DNA from 4 places in the Lysinibacillus sp. NPDC056959 genome. Region 1 is predicted to be linked to each of the others. Evidence: riboswitches for the same ligand, from Rfam matches in the RefSeq annotation. Region 1 holds a riboswitch; each other region holds the start of a gene.
The links. A riboswitch is a leader RNA that binds a small molecule or an ion and turns the genes downstream of it on or off. The one in region 1 is predicted to bind S-adenosylmethionine.
Positions count from the first base shown of each region.

Region 2: linked by a shared signal. The riboswitch ahead of ACFTQ7_RS21695 (O-acetylhomoserine aminocarboxypropyltransferase/cysteine synthase family protein) and the one ahead of ACFTQ7_RS17335 (Na+/H+ antiporter NhaC family protein) in region 1 are both predicted to bind S-adenosylmethionine.
Region 3: linked by a shared signal. The riboswitch ahead of ACFTQ7_RS16425 (MetQ/NlpA family ABC transporter substrate-binding protein) and the one ahead of ACFTQ7_RS17335 (Na+/H+ antiporter NhaC family protein) in region 1 are both predicted to bind S-adenosylmethionine.
Region 4: linked by a shared signal. The riboswitch ahead of ACFTQ7_RS19200 (bifunctional homocysteine S-methyltransferase/methylenetetrahydrofolate reductase) and the one ahead of ACFTQ7_RS17335 (Na+/H+ antiporter NhaC family protein) in region 1 are both predicted to bind S-adenosylmethionine.

Region 1 is NZ_JBHURE010000017.1:6,294-10,583, forward strand. It holds gene ACFTQ7_RS17330 (branched-chain amino acid transport system II carrier protein) at 1-56, shown strand, start outside; gene ACFTQ7_RS17335 (Na+/H+ antiporter NhaC family protein) at 325-1,608, opposite strand; SAM riboswitch class I at 1,714-1,821, opposite strand; gene ACFTQ7_RS17340 (DUF2075 domain-containing protein) at 2,053-3,699, shown strand; gene ACFTQ7_RS17345 (non-ribosomal peptide synthetase) at 3,855-4,290, opposite strand, start outside.
Region 2 is NZ_JBHURE010000028.1:39,853-44,142, reverse strand. It holds gene ACFTQ7_RS21710 (DASS family sodium-coupled anion symporter) at 1-558, opposite strand, end outside; gene ACFTQ7_RS21705 (glycerol-3-phosphate acyltransferase) at 740-1,372, opposite strand; gene ACFTQ7_RS21700 (hypothetical protein) at 1,387-1,665, opposite strand; SAM riboswitch class I at 1,669-1,782, shown strand; gene ACFTQ7_RS21695 (O-acetylhomoserine aminocarboxypropyltransferase/cysteine synthase family protein) at 1,900-3,201, shown strand; gene ACFTQ7_RS21690 (hypothetical protein) at 3,525-3,911, shown strand.
Region 3 is NZ_JBHURE010000015.1:36,489-40,778, reverse strand. It holds gene ACFTQ7_RS16430 (pyridoxal phosphate-dependent aminotransferase) at 1-878, shown strand, start outside; SAM riboswitch class I at 1,228-1,331, shown strand; gene ACFTQ7_RS16425 (MetQ/NlpA family ABC transporter substrate-binding protein) at 1,536-2,366, shown strand; gene ACFTQ7_RS16420 (methionine ABC transporter ATP-binding protein) at 2,471-3,496, shown strand; gene ACFTQ7_RS16415 (methionine ABC transporter permease) at 3,489-4,160, shown strand; gene ACFTQ7_RS16410 (alpha-hydroxy acid oxidase) at 4,174-4,290, shown strand, end outside.
Region 4 is NZ_JBHURE010000021.1:37,034-41,323, forward strand. It holds gene metH (methionine synthase) at 1-319, opposite strand, end outside; gene ACFTQ7_RS19200 (bifunctional homocysteine S-methyltransferase/methylenetetrahydrofolate reductase) at 312-2,159, opposite strand; SAM riboswitch class I at 2,256-2,355, opposite strand; gene ACFTQ7_RS19205 (protoporphyrinogen oxidase) at 2,481-3,869, opposite strand; gene ACFTQ7_RS19210 (protoglobin domain-containing protein) at 4,151-4,290, opposite strand, start outside.

The DNA of each region.
Region 1 (4,290 bases):
GCTATATTTTCAGCAATAAAAATGTTGTACAAAGTGGTAGTGGTATATCGAATTAAGTAAAACAATCGTATTATAATACTTTCATTTTGAATGTGCCTTTTTTCTTAAAGAGGCACATTTTTAATCGAGACTTTAAATCGGTATTTGGTTCTACAAAAATACGGGTTAATAATAATTTTTTGTTATTAGTGAAAGTAAGAGATGCTTGGATGGTGGCGAACTTCTAAATAGCATCAAATAAAAAAATCCAATCGTTTTGATAATCTTTTGTCAAAACGATTGGATTATAGTTAAAGCTACACTTGCCACTTTATAGTGATGAAGTTAAGCTTTCTTTGGTTTCGGATATCCGATTAGAATAGCGATAATTCCGCAAATTCCTATAAGGATTGGATAGAAAGAATATTGCAACATGCTCACGGGCGATATTCCAGCTACGCTTGCGGCTGCCAGGAATTGAGCACCGTATGGCAGAAGACCTTGGGCCGTACAGGAGAAAATATCTAATATACTTGCGGACTTTCTCGGCTCAATCCCATACTGATTTGCAATATTTTTTGCAAGTGGACCAGCAATTAAAATAGCGATTGTATTATTGGCCGTAGATAAATTTGTTAGGCCAACAAGACCGGCAATCCCAAATTCAGCACCTTTTTTCGATTTAATTCTTCGAGTCGCAAGGTGAAGCAGGAAGTCAATTCCTCCATTAAGTTTAATAATCTCCACCATTCCAGCTATTAAGATAGCTAGAAATGCCATTTCATACATACCTGACATTCCTTCGCCAATCTTTTGAAAAAGGTCCATTAAATGATAGCTGCCATCCGCTAAGCCAACAGCCCCAGCCAGAACAATCCCAAAGGCAAGAACAAGGAAAACATTCATGCCAATTAGCGCAAAAATAATAACCAACACATAGGGAACAATTTTCACCCAACTATAGCTTAAATGCTCTACTTGTACAGTCGTTTCACCCATTGTGATAATCCCTAAAATAATGCTCGTTACAATCGCTGCCGGCAACACAATCCAAAAATTCACCTTAAATTTATCTTTCATTTGTGCGCCTTGTGAACGAACGGCAGTAATCGTTGTATCTGAAATAAAGGATAAATTATCACCAAACATCGAACCGCCAACAATCGCTGCCATTACTAAAGCCATTGAAAAGTCGGTATGCTCGCTGATTCCAACTCCAATTGGTGCCAGTGCAACAATTGTTCCTACCGATGTACCCATTGAAAGGGAGATAAAGCAGGCAATGATGAACAAGCCTACGACAAGTAGGTTTTGCGGGATGACCGACAAAGCAAAGTTAACAGTGGAGTCCACTGCCCCCATGCCTTTTGCTACCTCTGAAAAGGCGCCAGCTAATAGAAAAATAACAACCATCAGCATGACATTTAAATTTCCTGCGCCTTTACAAAAAATATCAACCTTGTTCGAAAATGATTCTTTTCGATTCATCGCCAGAGCCACAGCGCCCGCAATGGCAATTGCTACAATGACAGGGAAGGCATAGAAATCACCTGTAATAACCCCTGAACCAATAAATAAAACTAAAAAAACAACAAATGGGATCAACGCCCATGGATTCTCTTTCTTCATTGTTCTACCTCCAAAAATTAAAAATGGATACGTCTTTGTCCATTTTCCTCTAAAAAAAGACCTCTTCTTGAAAACAAGAAGAGGTCTTATATCTATAAAACACTCCTCTTATCTATCAAGCCATTGCTTGCTGGATTTGGCACAGTAACTTAAATACAAAGTTCCGCTGCCGAGATTTCATAGGGCCAGTCCCTCCATCTCTCTTGATAAGAAGAAAAACATATTATTTTTTGCACATTAATGAAATAGTATAATAAAACATCTATATTTGCAACATTTTTTAATTAAACATTATTTCAAAGTAAAAGGAAATACAGTCCGCACTGAAATAGGGCTATTCAATCATATTACTAATACGCAGATTCTGATTTAACAGCAAAACAAACTAGTTTCAATAATATGCTAAAATAAGTTTATCTATATCGTAAGTAAGGTGGCATTTAGATGAATACAGTTGAAATTAATACATGGCCATTTAATGAAAAAAGTTTAAAAAGTATCAATAACAAAGAGAGCTATTTAAATTATCCAGTCATTTATCTTTTAAAGGATCAAAAAGAGGCTTATATTGGGGAAACAGTAGCTTTCAAAAATCGAATGCGTGCACATTTAAAAACAAAGGAACGTCAGAAGTTAGATGAGATGCATTTAATCCATTATGAGGAGTTTAATCGTTCGGCTACGTTTCATTTAGAGACGAAGCTTATTAATTATTTTCTGGGAGACCAAAAATATAAGCTACAAAATAAGAGCCAAACGGTAAATAATATTTCACATAATTACTTCAATAAAAAGTTTTATGACCGTGATATTTTTAAAGAAATTTGGGAACGTCTAGTAGATCAAGGGATTGTTAATAATGAACAGCATGTAATTGAAAACCGTGATGTTTTTAAGCTTTCACCTTTTAAGGAATTGTCAGTTGAACAATTAGAATTAAAGGAAAAAGTTATTGAAATTTGCGAGCAAAATATTTTTCGTACAGAAGAAGATAAATCATTTTTATTCTTGATTCAAGGTGAAGCGGGGACAGGTAAAAGTGTGGTGCTAAGTTCTATATTTAATTCTATACAGGAACTGTCTTCAGATGTTACATCACATTTATGTGGTTCAGAAAATTATTTAGTTGTTAATCATGATGAAATGCTCAAAACATATAAAAGTATAGCTTCTAAATTAAAGTTTTTAAAAGCTAAAAATTTTGATAGACCTACACCTTTAATTAATCGTCTAAAAAAATCAGGCGAAAAGGCTGACATTATTTTGGTAGATGAAGGACATTTATTGTTAACTAGGCCAGACACATATAATAATTTTACAGACAATAATCAGCTTGAAGAGCTTATGAAGTTGGCGGAAATCGTTGTAGTTGTTTATGATGAAAGCCAAGTATTGAAACTTAAAAGCTTTTGGAAGGAAGCTATTTTGGAAGCTTTATTGCATCAAAGTGATTATGAAAAATACGAACTCAAAAATCAATTCCGTATGAGAGCAAACGAAGAGGTAATTGAATGGATTGATCATTTTAAAAACAAAAAGATTTCTCCTATTCCTAACGATAAAGAATATGAGTTGACGATATTCGATTCTTTACAAAAAATGCATAAAGCGATTATTGAAAAGAATAATGATGGTGGTTTAAGTCGAGTTGTTTCAACATTTGATTATTTACATAAGAAAGACGGCGGTATTTATTATATAACGGAAGATAAGGGCAATTACAAAATTCCATGGAACATAACAGATGGGAAATACACCTGGGCAGAAAAGGACTCCACTATAGAAGAAGCAGGCTCCATCTATACAATTCAGGGCTTCGATTTAAACTATGTGGGTGTAATCCTAGGACCATCTATAACATACGATAAACACTCCGATTGTTTAGTTATAAAACCTGAGAATTACAAAGATGTAGGTGCATTTGCAGGAATTGAAGGTATAGAAAATGTTAAACAAGCAAAAGAGAAGATTATTCTAAATTCCATGAATGTGCTGATGAAACGGGGAATTAAAGGATTATATATTTATGCTAGTGATGAAGTACTAAGAGAAAAATTATTAGAACTTCAATCTGCAAGCTTAAAAAAGTAATCATATATTTTAATAAGATAAATTTAAAAAGCTCAATAGATATGGTAGGAACGACCAATACTATTGAGCTTTTTGTATTCAGCTTTTTAAACTTTAAAAGGTAGAGATTAAATTTTTTACAATGTAGATTTTAACATTCCTGAAATTCTGTATACTTAGTCTAAAATAACTGCTAAATTATTTTTATCGACTTTACCATTTAACGTTAAAGGTAATTTATTTAATTCAACATAATAAGACGGTACCATAAAATCAGGCAAAAATTGCAGCAAGTATTCTTTTAATTCTACGGCAGAATTTTGCTCTTTCATCACTATATAAGCCGTAAGATATTTATTTTTATTTTTATTTTCTCTTGCAATAACACAAGCCTCTTCAATGGAAGGATGTTGTAAAAGTTTTTCTTCAACTTCACCAGGCTCAGTTCTTCTCCCACAAATTTTTATTTGATTATCAATTCTACCCAAAAATTCAATATTCCCATCAGGTGACCATCGTGCTAAATCACCACAAATATACATTTTCTCATTTTCTACGAATGGATTTTGCGTATAACGTTCACTAGTCAAATCAGGACGATTTAAATATTCT
Region 2 (4,290 bases), on a different contig from region 1:
ATCACGTGGTAAACCAAATGCCGCTACCATTCCGAGTAGAATTGGTACAACTGCGCCTGCACGTGCAGTAGCAGAAGGGACGAAGAATGCGAGTGCAATAGATACTAAAATAGCACCGAAGACAATGGCTTTCGTTTTTGTCCCTACTAGTGAAAGAATCCATAGTGCAAGACGTTTATGTAAATTGGTAATTTGCATGGCTGCCGCTAAGAAAAGAGCTGCGGCTACTAGTGCAACTGCTGAATTACTAAATCCGCTTAATGCTAATTTTAAAGCATCTGATGTTCCTAGCTCTCTCGTTGGATCTTCCATTGACGGAGCTAATCCTAGTAAAACTGTAACTAGAGCAATAATCATGGCAGAGCTAACGGGATAGGATACTGCTTCTGTAACCCATAGGATGACCGCGAAAGCTAAAATAGCCAAAGCCCGTTGTCCAGCTACAGGTAAATCGCCATTGTTCGGTAAAAAAGTTATGATGATTAGGGATGCGAACGCTAATGCAATCCAGAGTGGCTTTAAATTACGTTTCGGTTTTGCTTGTTCAGAAGTAGACATACTTTCTCATCCTTTCTAGCATTTTCTATAACATCGACTAGTAAAATGCTTTATTAAGAAAGTAAATTGTCTATTTATTGTAAAAAAAGCTAGTGTGTTCAAATGCGCTCTAGTTATAGCGATAATGGGCAGTTACGAGAAAATAAGCGGCCACAGAAAAGACAAAAATATCCAAAAGATATTAGTTTTTCTTCTTGAATGCAGAGGTAACTTTAGGCTCAGTTCCTAGCATCAATCGTTTAATATTTTCGATATGCAAAATGATGGCTATACTAAAAAGAAATAAGGCTATAAACGTTGGGCCGACCCCAGGAATCCATAAATATGTGGCAGTACAAAAAACGAGATAAAATTCAAGTACACCGACAATTAAAAAGCTCGTCACGAAAGAAAAAATAACAAATAAAATGAGTGCAAATAAGCCAACTTTCCAATCAATCGCGAGTAATATCCCGATAATTGAAGCAGTTCCTTTGCCGCCATTGAAGCCCATATAAAATGGGAAATTATGACCTAGAATGACACCGGCTGCTACGATATAGATAAAGAGCCAAACTTGTACTTCAGTTAATTGTGTTATATCAGCAAGATAGACATGTGCACCGATTATAGCTGCAACACCTTTACCGATATCGATAAGTCCGACTAATATGCCATATTTCCATCCAAGGGAAAGCGTGGCATTAGAGGCACCTGCATTGCCAAAACCAGTCTTTTTTAAATCTACCCCAGATAAAAACTGAGCAACTTTAGAGCCATGAATGCAGCCAATCAAATAACCAACAAGAAGAAAAATGATAATGGCTTTTAACATAAAAGTCCTCCTTTCTAAATAATAGGCTTATCAATAAAAGCTAGGGATGCCATTTTAAAACGTGCCATTGTATATAAGTTGATTTCCGCTCCGACTGGACGCCCCCAGGAAAGCGCCCAGTCGGAACGGAAATCAACCCCACGTTTTGATAATAAATCATTTAACGTTAAAATAATGTATGCGTTCGTAATACGTAAAGAAGCAGACAGAAGTTTCGGAAAAAATAAAATTTTAGTGTTGACAGAGAAAATGTCTATGTTTATACTTTGTAACAACGATGGAAATTGAATCACATACTCTTATCAAGAGCGGCGGAGGGATAGGCCCTATGATGCCCGGCAACCAGTAAGTGACGAGCTTGCTAAGGTGCTAATTCCTACAGATTCTTACTTGGATCTGGCAGATAAGGGGAGGAAAACTTGCAACCGCAACCCTCTTCTTAGCTGAAGAGGGTTTTTGTTTTCTACTTAAAAAATCCTCCTCATCTCCGGTGCCATCGTAAAAAAATAACCATATGGAGGTATACAATGACAAATTTTAAACCAGAAACATTGCTGTTACACGGTGGCCAAGAGCCAGACCCGGTAACAGGATCTCGTACAGTACCCGTATATCGCTCAACGGCATTTGTTTTTAAAGACACTGCTCATGCGCAACGTCTTTTTGCCTTAGAGGAAGCTGGCAATATTTACACACGAATTACAAACCCAACTGTAGATGTTTTTGAAAAACGCGTCGCTTTATTAGAAGGCGGTACAGCAGCGGTAGCACTTTCATCTGGTGCAGCAGCTATTGCATTTTCAATTTTAAATCTAGCAGGGGCAGGTGATGAAATTGTTGCAGGTAGCTCTTTGTACGGAGGTACTTATAATTTATTCGCCAACACACTACCAAACTACGGTATTAAAACAATTTTTGTAGACGAAACAAATCCAGAAAATTTCCGAGCAGCTATTACAGATAAAACAAAAGCGGTGTTCGCTGAAATTTACGGTAACCCAAGTTTAAAAGTGCTAGACATCGAAGCAGTAGCGAATGTAGCACATGAAAACGGCTTACCATTAATTATTGATAGCACATTTGCTTCACCATATGGCTCTACACCAATTGATTTCGGTGCAGATATCGTTGTTCATTCCGCAACAAAATGGATTGGCGGCCATGGTACAACTTTAGGTGGCGTTGTTGTAGATGCAGGGAAGTTTGATTGGACTCGTGGACGCTTCCCAGGCTTTACAGAGCCAGATGCTTCTTATCACGGTTTGCGTTATGGTATTGACACAGCAGCGGCTGCATTTGCCACAAAACTGCGCGTGCAATTACTACGCGACTTTGGTCCAACATTAAGTGCAGATGCAGCATTTAATTTATTACAAGGTTTAGAAACGCTTCATTTGCGTATACCTAAACACAATGAAAATGCATTAGCGGTAGCTGAATATTTACGAAACCACCCATCTGTGGAATATGTAAATTACAATGGCTTAGAAGATTTCCCTACTCATGAGTTAGCTAGAAAGTATTTGAGAAATGGCTTCGGATCAGTGCTTACATTTGGTATTAAAGGTGGGCGTGAAGCAGGGCGTAAATTAATCGATAGTGTGAAATTATTCTCGCACGTAGCAAATGTAGGGGATGCGAAATCATTAATTATCCATCCAGCATCTACTACACATCAGCAACTATCAGCTGAGGAGCTAATCCAAACTGGCGTAACCGAGTCGCTCATTCGCTTATCCATCGGTTTAGAGGCAGTAGAGGACATTATTGCAGATTTAGAACAAGCTATTGAACAAGTAACAGCTATACAGCAACAAGTAGAAGCCTAATAACTAAAAGACATTGGCTAATGTTGTAGCGTTTACGTATTTTCCCATTCGATAGGCCTCATTTGGTAATGCGTAAAACGTTGCTACATCATCCGCTTGCCTCATTCGGTAAAGGTAACTGAAAATCTTTAAAAATAATACCTAGTAATTTGATAAGTATTGTTGACTTGTTTAATTCCTTGTTTTATACTAGGAAATAAGAAAAGCGTTCGACATTTAGTTTTCATAAGTGCTCCCCCACTTTTGAAATATATGAAGCGGAGTAGTTGCTAAGTCAGTAACTACTCTTATCTACCAATACTGATGATAAAGGAGTGTTTTAAATGGGAAATGTGTATAGTGCGCAAAACATTGCATCTTATCTTATTTATGAGTTAAATGAAGGTCATGTTTTTGTGAACAACATGTCCATTCAAAACATACTTGCATCAGTTGAGAGTAAATGGCAAGAGAACTTTGGACATTCAGCTTTTAAGGAAATTGTTTATGTCAAAGAAGAAGGCTATACAGTAAAAGAAGTTTTTGAAGCTTATGAAGGCTATGGAGCAAGTCATATCTCTCTACCAGCAACAGAGTATTACTTAAAATACGGCACGTTCCAATTAGTTGAACGTACGTATGCAATACCAAATTTTACGCTAGAGGAAATAAGACTGGTGCAACAAGCGTTAACACAATATCGTTATAAATTACTAGCAAAAGCTAGTTAAATCCCTCATATAATTATGCTCATTCTCTGCTGCTACAGGGAATGAGCTTTTTAATTAGATGTTGGAAGATATACTATTATAATTGAAAAAATTTTTATTAATATATTTCAAAAGAACAATTTTTATAAATGTATTTACATAAATATAATAGAAGAAAGACAATTATTTTTGGCTCATTACAAAAGCTGTGGATGACATTTGTTAAAATTAATAACAAGTATAAGTTGATTGGAGTGGAGGTTGGGCGCCCCCCAGGAAATCAACCCCACACAATTGTGATGATCCTTATTTTTTATAAGAATCGTCAATATTTCTTCAATTATTTTATAGATCAAGTGAAAAATCATATAATAAAAGGAATGAAAACGATTTCCTTTGC
Region 3 (4,290 bases), on a different contig from region 1:
TTGGTGGTACAAAAATTGGTCTTGTTGAGCTGCCATTAGCGGTTTTAAACCCCGGTGATACAATGTTATTACCCGATCCTGGATATCCAGATTACTTATCTGGTGTTGTATTAGGTGATGTTAATTTTGAAGTCATGCCACTTTTTGCAGAAAATGATTTCCTGCCTGATTATCATGCTCTTTCTGATGACGTAAAAGAAAAGGCTAAGCTACTTTACTTAAATTACCCGAACAACCCAACTGGTGGTACTGCAACACTTGAATTTTTCGAGGAAACGGCGCGCTTTGCTAAAGAACACAACATGATCGTCTCACATGATTTCGCTTACGGTGCAATTGGATTTGACGGCAAGAAACCTATTAGTTTCCTGCAAGCGGAAGGTGCCAAAGAGGTCGGCATCGAGATGTATACATTATCTAAAACATATAATATGGCAGGCTGGCGTATTGGATTTGCAGTTGGTAACGCTGATATTGTTGCGGCTATTAATCTTATTCAAGATCATCTATTTTGTAGTCAATTCCCTGCCGTACAACAAGCAGCAGCGGTTGCCCTTACAGCATCACAGGATTGCGCAAATACGCTAAGAGCGACTTATGAGCGTCGACGAAATGTTCTTATCGAAGAAGCACAGCGAATTGGTTGGCAAGTAACCTCACCAAAGGGCTCTTTCTTTGCATGGCTCCCTGTTCCATTAGGTTATACAAGCGAGCAGTTTGCTGATGCATTGCTCGATAAAGCTGATATCGCAGTAGCTGCAGGCAATGGCTTCGGTCTATACGGTGAAGGCTATGTTCGTGTAGGTTTACTCGTAAGTGAAGAACGCTTACGTGAAGCGGTCAGCAGAATTGAAAAATTAAACCTATTTAACTCATGAGCATTTGATTCCCTCTATCAAAAAAACTGTCCCATCAGCTCACGCTTGCTAAGGGACAGTCTTTTCATCTCACTATCTTTTGTGGTAGCTCTAGCCCTTCTTCTATTGGATAACATTGGTCATAACCCGTTTCTTCATACCGACACACCCCCCCACTAATCGCTCATAGAGCCATGAAAATGCGTTTCATATCTCCCATCCCACACATAGTTGACTCTCACTAACATTCCCACCCATCTCCCTTAATGGAATATTGTAATAAAATAAAAAATTTTAAAAATTCCATTGACTTACCATAACCAATAATTTATATTAGTCCTATCGGATTTACAAAAAAATATTTATAAATCTCTTATCAAGAGTAGCTGAGGGACTGGCCCTATGAAGCTCGGCAACCTCCTTTTTTAAGGAAGGTGCTAAATCCTGCAAACGATATCGTTTGAAAGATAAGAGAGGACACTTTTTTATGAGCCTCTCTTAATTTTTTAAGAGAGTTTTTTTTATCTTCATTTACATGAAGATAAAAGCCTCCGGCGGATGTCACGGATTTTGAAAGGAATGAATTGTGCTAGCACAATTCAAAATCCGGACAGCAATTACGCCAAGGCGAAATTGTTTTTTATACAAACCGATAAAACAACTTTGGAGGTATGTCTCATGAAAAAGAAAAACAAAATTTTACTAGGTTTAGCAAGTCTCACATTAGTAGCAGCATTAGTAGGTTGCGGTACTAAAGAAGATAAAGGTAGTCAAGGTAAGGCTACTAATGAAAATAAAGTTGTAGTAGGTGTAACTTCTGGTCCACACGAACAAATTGCAGAAGTTGCTGCAAAAGTTGCCAAAGAAAATGGCTTAGAGGTAGAACTAAAAACGTTCTCTGATTATGTTTTACCAAATACATCGTTAGCCGAGGGTGATCTTGATGTAAACAGCTATCAACACAAGCCTTTCCTCGATGCATTTAACAAAGATCACAAAACAGATTTAGTGCCAGTAGGAAAAACAATTTTAACTCCAATGGGCATTTACTCTGAGAAATATAAATCATTGGATGAAGTTCCTGATGGTGCTACATTCGGATTACCAAATGATCCAACAAACGGTGCCCGTGCTCTATTTGTCCTTCAAGAGGCAGGCATCATTAAATTAAAAGAAGGTGCAGACTTAACAGCTTCTACTCGCGATGTGGAAGAAAACAAAAAGAATTTTAAATTCATTGAATTAGAGGCTGCACAAATTCCGAAGCAGCTTAGTGAAGTAGATGTGGCAGCTATTAATACGAACTTCGCTCTTGATGCTGGTATTGATCCTAAAAAAGACTCCATTCTTTTAGAATCTACTAACTCTCCATATGTAAACTACATCGCGGTACGTTCTGAAAACGAGGATGACCCAGCGATTAAAAAATTTGTTGAAGCCTATCAATCTGATGAAGTACGCAAATTTATTGAAGAGGAATTCAAAGGTTCTATTATTCCAAGCTGGTAAGTAACGATGAAGGGCCTTTCATAAATTAAGAATCTGCGAGACTCCTATAGGAATGCTAGCAGATTCTTGCTTTATAAAAGGACTTAGAAAGGAGATATCACAGTATGATTCAACTAGAAAATATAACAAAAGAATTTAAAACTAAAAAAGGTATCGTTAAAGCAGTAGATGGCATTAACCTACATGTCAAAAAAGGTGAAATTCATGGGGTTATTGGCTACAGTGGTGCAGGAAAAAGTACCCTTATTCGCTGTGTTAATTTATTAGAACGTCCAACAACAGGAAAAGTATTGATCGACAATGTAGATATTACTTCCCTTTCTTTAAACGACCTTCGCGAAACACGTCAAAAGATCGGCATGATCTTCCAGCATTTTAATCTCTTAAAAACAGCGACCGTTTACAACAATATCTCGGTCCCATTAAAACTTCTAGGCTATAACGACTCTGAAGTGAAAAAACGCGTTGCAAAATATGCAGAAATTGTTGGCCTAACAGAGAAATTAGATAGTTATCCTAGCCAGCTTTCGGGTGGTCAAAAGCAACGTGTCGCTATTGCACGTGCCCTCGCCCAAGAGCCTGAGATTTTACTCAGTGATGAAGCGACAAGTGCTCTCGATCCTGAAACAACTGACGCTATTCTTGAGCTTCTCTTAAAAATTAACCGTGAGCTGGGCATCACTATTTTACTCATTACACATGAAATGAATGTTATTCAAAAAATTTGCGATGATGTATCCGTTCTTGAATCAGGGACGGTTGTGGAATATGGCTCTGCTATAGAACTATTTTCGAAGCCTCAGCACCCAACGACACGAAAGTTTTTAAACACTATTTCTCAACGTAATTTATCTCCTTCCCTTATCGAGCAATTAAATCTTTCCGGAAGTGTGATTCGTTTAACATTCCTTGGTGAAAGTACCGGGAAGCCATTACTTGCAGAAGTGAGCAAAGTTTATGATGTACAACCAAATATTTTAACAGCCAATATCATTGAATTAAAAAACGGCATCGTCGGGAATATTGTCGTGCATCTTCACGGTGAGGCACATATCGTAGAAAAGGCACTTAAATATTTTACAGAAAACGGGGTAGACGTTGAGGAATTAGGAGGCGAATTAAATGAATAGCATTCAAAGCTTCTTTGCAGACTGGTCAGATGTTATTGGGCAATCCATTATCGAAACCTTTCAAATGGTCGGGATTTCATTATTGTTCTCTATTTTAATTGGGATCCCTTTAGGGCTTTTAATCGTTTTAACCCGACCAGGGCAATCATTTGAAAGTAAATTTCTCTATCAATTTTTCAATTTATTTATTAATATTATTCGCTCTGTACCGTTCATTATATTACTATTCTTCATTTTACCGTTCACGAAGCTGATCGTTGGCACAACTATTGGTGTAAAAGGTGTTATTGTGCCGCTTGTTGTTTATACAGCGCCTTATATTGCGCGCCTTATGGAAACGGCACTTTTAGAAGTTGATCCAGGTGTTGTGGAAGCTTATACAGCAATGGGTATTAAACGTCGTCACATCATTTGGAATGTCTTACTACGTGAGGCTCGTCCATCCATTATTTTAGGCTTAACAATTGCCACAATCGGTCTGATAGGAGCAACAGCAATGGCTGGAATGGTTGGTGCTGGTGGTTTAGGTGATCTCGCATATCGTTACGGTCATTTACGCTATGAGGTCGATGTGATGTATGCGACAGTGTTTATCTTAATCATCCTTGTTCAGATTATTCAATCAATGGGTAACCGCTTTGCTGCGAAACTAAAGAAAGATTGATAGGAGGATTACGATGACAAAAACAACACATGGTGATCTACTGTTAAAAAATATAAATGCACAAGTCCCCTTCCCTATTTGCTTTGCAGATTTAGAAAAGGCTGTTGCAGAAAAGATGGAAGCTGGTTCG
Region 4 (4,290 bases), on a different contig from region 1:
CTACTACTTTGCGTGCAATTTCCACAGCACGTGTATTGATTTCTTCTGCCTTCGCACCAAGATCATATTCATTTAATACGAGTGGTGTGCTTCCAAATGTATTTGTACAAATAATATCTGCTCCAGCTTCTAAATATTTTCTATGAACTTTTTCAAGCACATCTGGTCTAGTTAGCACGAGATTTTCATTACAGCCATCATATTCCTCGCCGCCAAAATCCTCTGCTGATAAATTCTCATTTTGTAGCATTGTACCCATTGCGCCATCAAGAATTAAAATTCGTTTCTCTAGTTGTTCTTCAATCAAGTGCTTAGCCATTTATACTTACCCCTTTTTTCTGTTCATCCAATTGCTCAATAAATTTCATCAATTCTAGTGTCATGTCATAGCGTAAAAATGGTGTGATGAGGTAAATACCATTGAAATATTCCGCTGCTACTTCTACTAATTCCTTGGCAATTGCAATCCCTTCTAGTGTTGCGCGTTCTTTATCATCGCCACATGCCTTCATACGGGCTAACACATCATCGGATAGTTTGATGCCTGGCACTTCATGATGTAAAAACTCCGCACTTTTATAGCTCGTTACTGGCATAATGCCAATATAAATTGGTGTTTCTAAATGCTTTGTCGCCTCGTATATTTCCACGATTTTTCCCTTTGTATAAACAGGCTGCGAAATAAAATAATCTGCCCCATATTCAATTTTCTTCTCTAATCGAGATACCGCGCGATCTAGTACACGTACATTAGGATTAAAGGCAGCCGCTACAGAGAAATTCGCCTTTTTACGAAGTGGTTTCCCCGAGAACGATACACCTTCATTTAACTGTTTTATTAATTGGATTAGCTCCATTGAAGATACGTCATAAACGCTTGTGGCCCCTGGGAAATCGCCCACCTTCGTCGGATCTCCAGTCACTGCTAAAATATCGTGAATACCTAGTGCATTTAATCCCATTAAATGTGATTGAAGTCCAATTAAATTACGATCTCGGCATGTTATATGAGTTAACGGTCGTACCCCGTGTGTTTCTTTCAGTAAGGCACCCATTGCGACATTACTAATCCTTGGAGAAGCAAGTGAATTATCTGCCATCATGACTACATCTGCGCCCGCCTCATATATTTTTCTTGCTCCCGCAATAAAGCCTTCAATTTCTAAATGTCTTGGTGTATCTAATTCCACTATAACTGAGCGTTCACGTTTTACTTTTACATGTAATGGTTCGTAATTTGCTGGCTCAGCCTCACGGACAATCTCTACTTTTTCTGGCTTTGCATACTTTTCTTCGATTGGAGATAACTCCTCTAAGTACTTTTTCGCTGCAGCAATATGCTTTGGTGTCGTACCACAGCAACCACCAATTAAACGTACCCCCTGATCACGAAGCTCTACAGCTGCTCGACCAAAATAATCTGCCTCCGACTCATAAACGACACGGCCATCCTCTACATCAAGAAGAGAAGCATTCGGATACGCTGACATAAATGCTTTCTTAGGAAGCTCCACACCTTCAAATGCTTGTATTGTATGGTGAGGACCTAAGCGACAGTTAACACCTACGAGATCAGCACCTAGCGCTTCAAGTTCATGTAAAGCGTTATTTAAGCTCATTCCATTTTGTAAAATTCCTGGTTCGTGCATAGAAACTTGAGCAATAATCGGTAATTTCGTTTTAGCTCGTAGCATTGCTAAAGTCGCTGTTAACTCTTCAAAATCATAATATGTCTCAAGTAAAAGGCCATCTGGATTTCCTGCAAGTAAAACAGTTGCCTGCTCATTAACTGTTGCTAAAATTTCCTTTAACGTTGCGTCGCTTTTTCGAATACCACGGATTCCCCCAATAGTACCTAAGACAAATTGTCCACCATCTGCCGCTGCTCGTTTTGCAATCGTTATAGCAGCTTCATTAAACTGCTGCACACGAGATTCTAATCCATAGCGGGCTAATTTTATGGCATTAGCTCCGTAAGTGTTCGTTTGAATAATATCGGCACCTGCCGCTATATACTCTCTATGAATCTTTTCAATTAATTCAGGTCTTTGTATATTCATTTCCTCGTGGCAATACTCCAAGCCATAGCCATATAAAACTGTACCAATTGCACCATCTGCTGTAAGAACATGCGTTTTTAACCTTTCAAGCAATCCCATAAAACTAGCCTCTCTTCCTTTATTTGTAAAAATTAAAATGCAAAAAGCCTTCTTTTACATAAAAAGAAGGCTTTAACGTTTCGTCATTGTTTTTCCTTCTCATCTTCGACACTACGGTCCTCTGGATTTAGCACCTGACAATAAGTTGGTTGCTGAAGCTTCATAGGGCCAGTCCCTCAGCTTCTCTTGATAAGAATGTTGTATGAATTTTTTAAATAATTAAAAGAATCATATCGTTTACGAACGATTGAGTCAAGACTATTTCACAGAACAGAGGTAAAATCTCACGAAAAATACCATATTTTGATTTAAATCAAACAATTACGATAGTTTTTCAGCAAGCTTCTCACCAATTTTTTTACCATTTTGAATACACGCACCTATGCCCACTCCGAAATAAGAGCAACCCGCTATTGATAAATTCGGATAGTTTTTCTCAAGCTCTTGTACGAGACCTTGCAACGCTTCACGATGTGCCAAATCATACTTTGGCATTTGGTCGATCCATTTTGTCACGTCCACAATTGTTGGTGTTTCCCCAATCCCCAAGCTTTTTCTTACATCCTCTAGAGCAACCGCTGCTAACTCTTCATCTGACATCAAACGCAATCTCTCATACTCAGGGTTAATGCTCTTATAAAAAAGTCGTACAAGTAATTTTCCTTCTGCTGACGTGTGTTTCCACTTGCGACTTGTCCATGTTGCTGCATTACAAATAACATCTGAATTATGTGACACAATATAGCCTGTTCCATCCGCGGGTAATCTATTATCTGGTACATCAAACCCTAAGTAAATCGTAATGGCGGATGCAGTATTGAATTGTTCAAAATAGCCGTTCAAAGATTCATCCTGCAATAAGCTTTGTACCGCTTCATTTGGCAGTGCCATGACAACATGATTTGCTTCAATTATTTTACCGTTTGCTAATGTAACGGAGTACTGATTCTCCTGCTTTTTAACACTTATAGTGGCAATCCCTTTTATAATTTCTACATCCGTTAATGTTTCTTCAAGTCGATCAATTAATGACGATAAACCATTTTTAAATGAAATAAATTTTTTATTGGCAGCTTTCAAAAATTGTTCCCTGTTTGCATCAAAGCCTTTAATAATACTACCGTAATCGTTTTTGTAATCGATTAAATACGGTAAAGTGGAAGCAATTGAAAGTTGATTTAAATCTCCCGAGTATACACCTGCAAGTACGGGCGCTATTTGGTTTTGAACAAGCTCCTCACCTAAATAGTACGTTAAAAATTCCCCAATCGAACTTTCCTTTGTAAACTCTTCATTTGGCATGGTTAAATCCTTTATTGCTTCTTTTTTACCTTTCTCTGATACAAGCGTGCTTTCCTCTAGAGATTGTAAGCTCATAGGAATACCAAACGTTGAATCTGCTGGGATAGCATGTAGCTCATTATTTGTGTAAATATACGAAACACCCGTTTCGTTATACACAAGATTTTGTTCAAAATTAAGTTCTTCTACTAACTCCATAACACCTTTATGACGCGCTACTATAGAATCTGCTCCTGTTTCCATGATAAAGCCTTGTTCATATGCAGAGTGAAGCTTACCACCAAGGTATGTATTTTTTTCAACGAGTACAAGCTTTACATTTAAGTTTTTCTCCTGAACTTGGCGTTGTAAATAATGCATCGTACACAAACCCGTAATTCCGCCACCTAATACAACAACTGTTTTCATATTAACCGCCCCTATTTTTAGTTCTTTATTTCAGTATAAACTTTTTTTATCGAAAATTACGTTAAACCCTTTACAAATTTAGCAAAAATGGAGCTATCCAGCGCAAAGGATAGCTCCATTTTTTTCTATGTTCAATTAGTATATATTGAATTTAACAGCATATTTTCACCGGTATCTTTTATCTACCTAGCGGATCGTATATATAAACAGTTGATATAGTGTTATTATACACTACAGTGTAAAGCATCTTTATTTTTCTTTGTCTCTTGCTTTTCACTTCATTAATTTAAATTTTGTGCAAAGCTAGCTAGTTCTTCAGCGGAATTTTTCACTTCATTAAAAGCAATACCTAATTGACTTAGTACTTCTACTATTGCTTGTACTTCTTTTTCCATCTGTCCATTTTGTTCTTTGGCTTCGG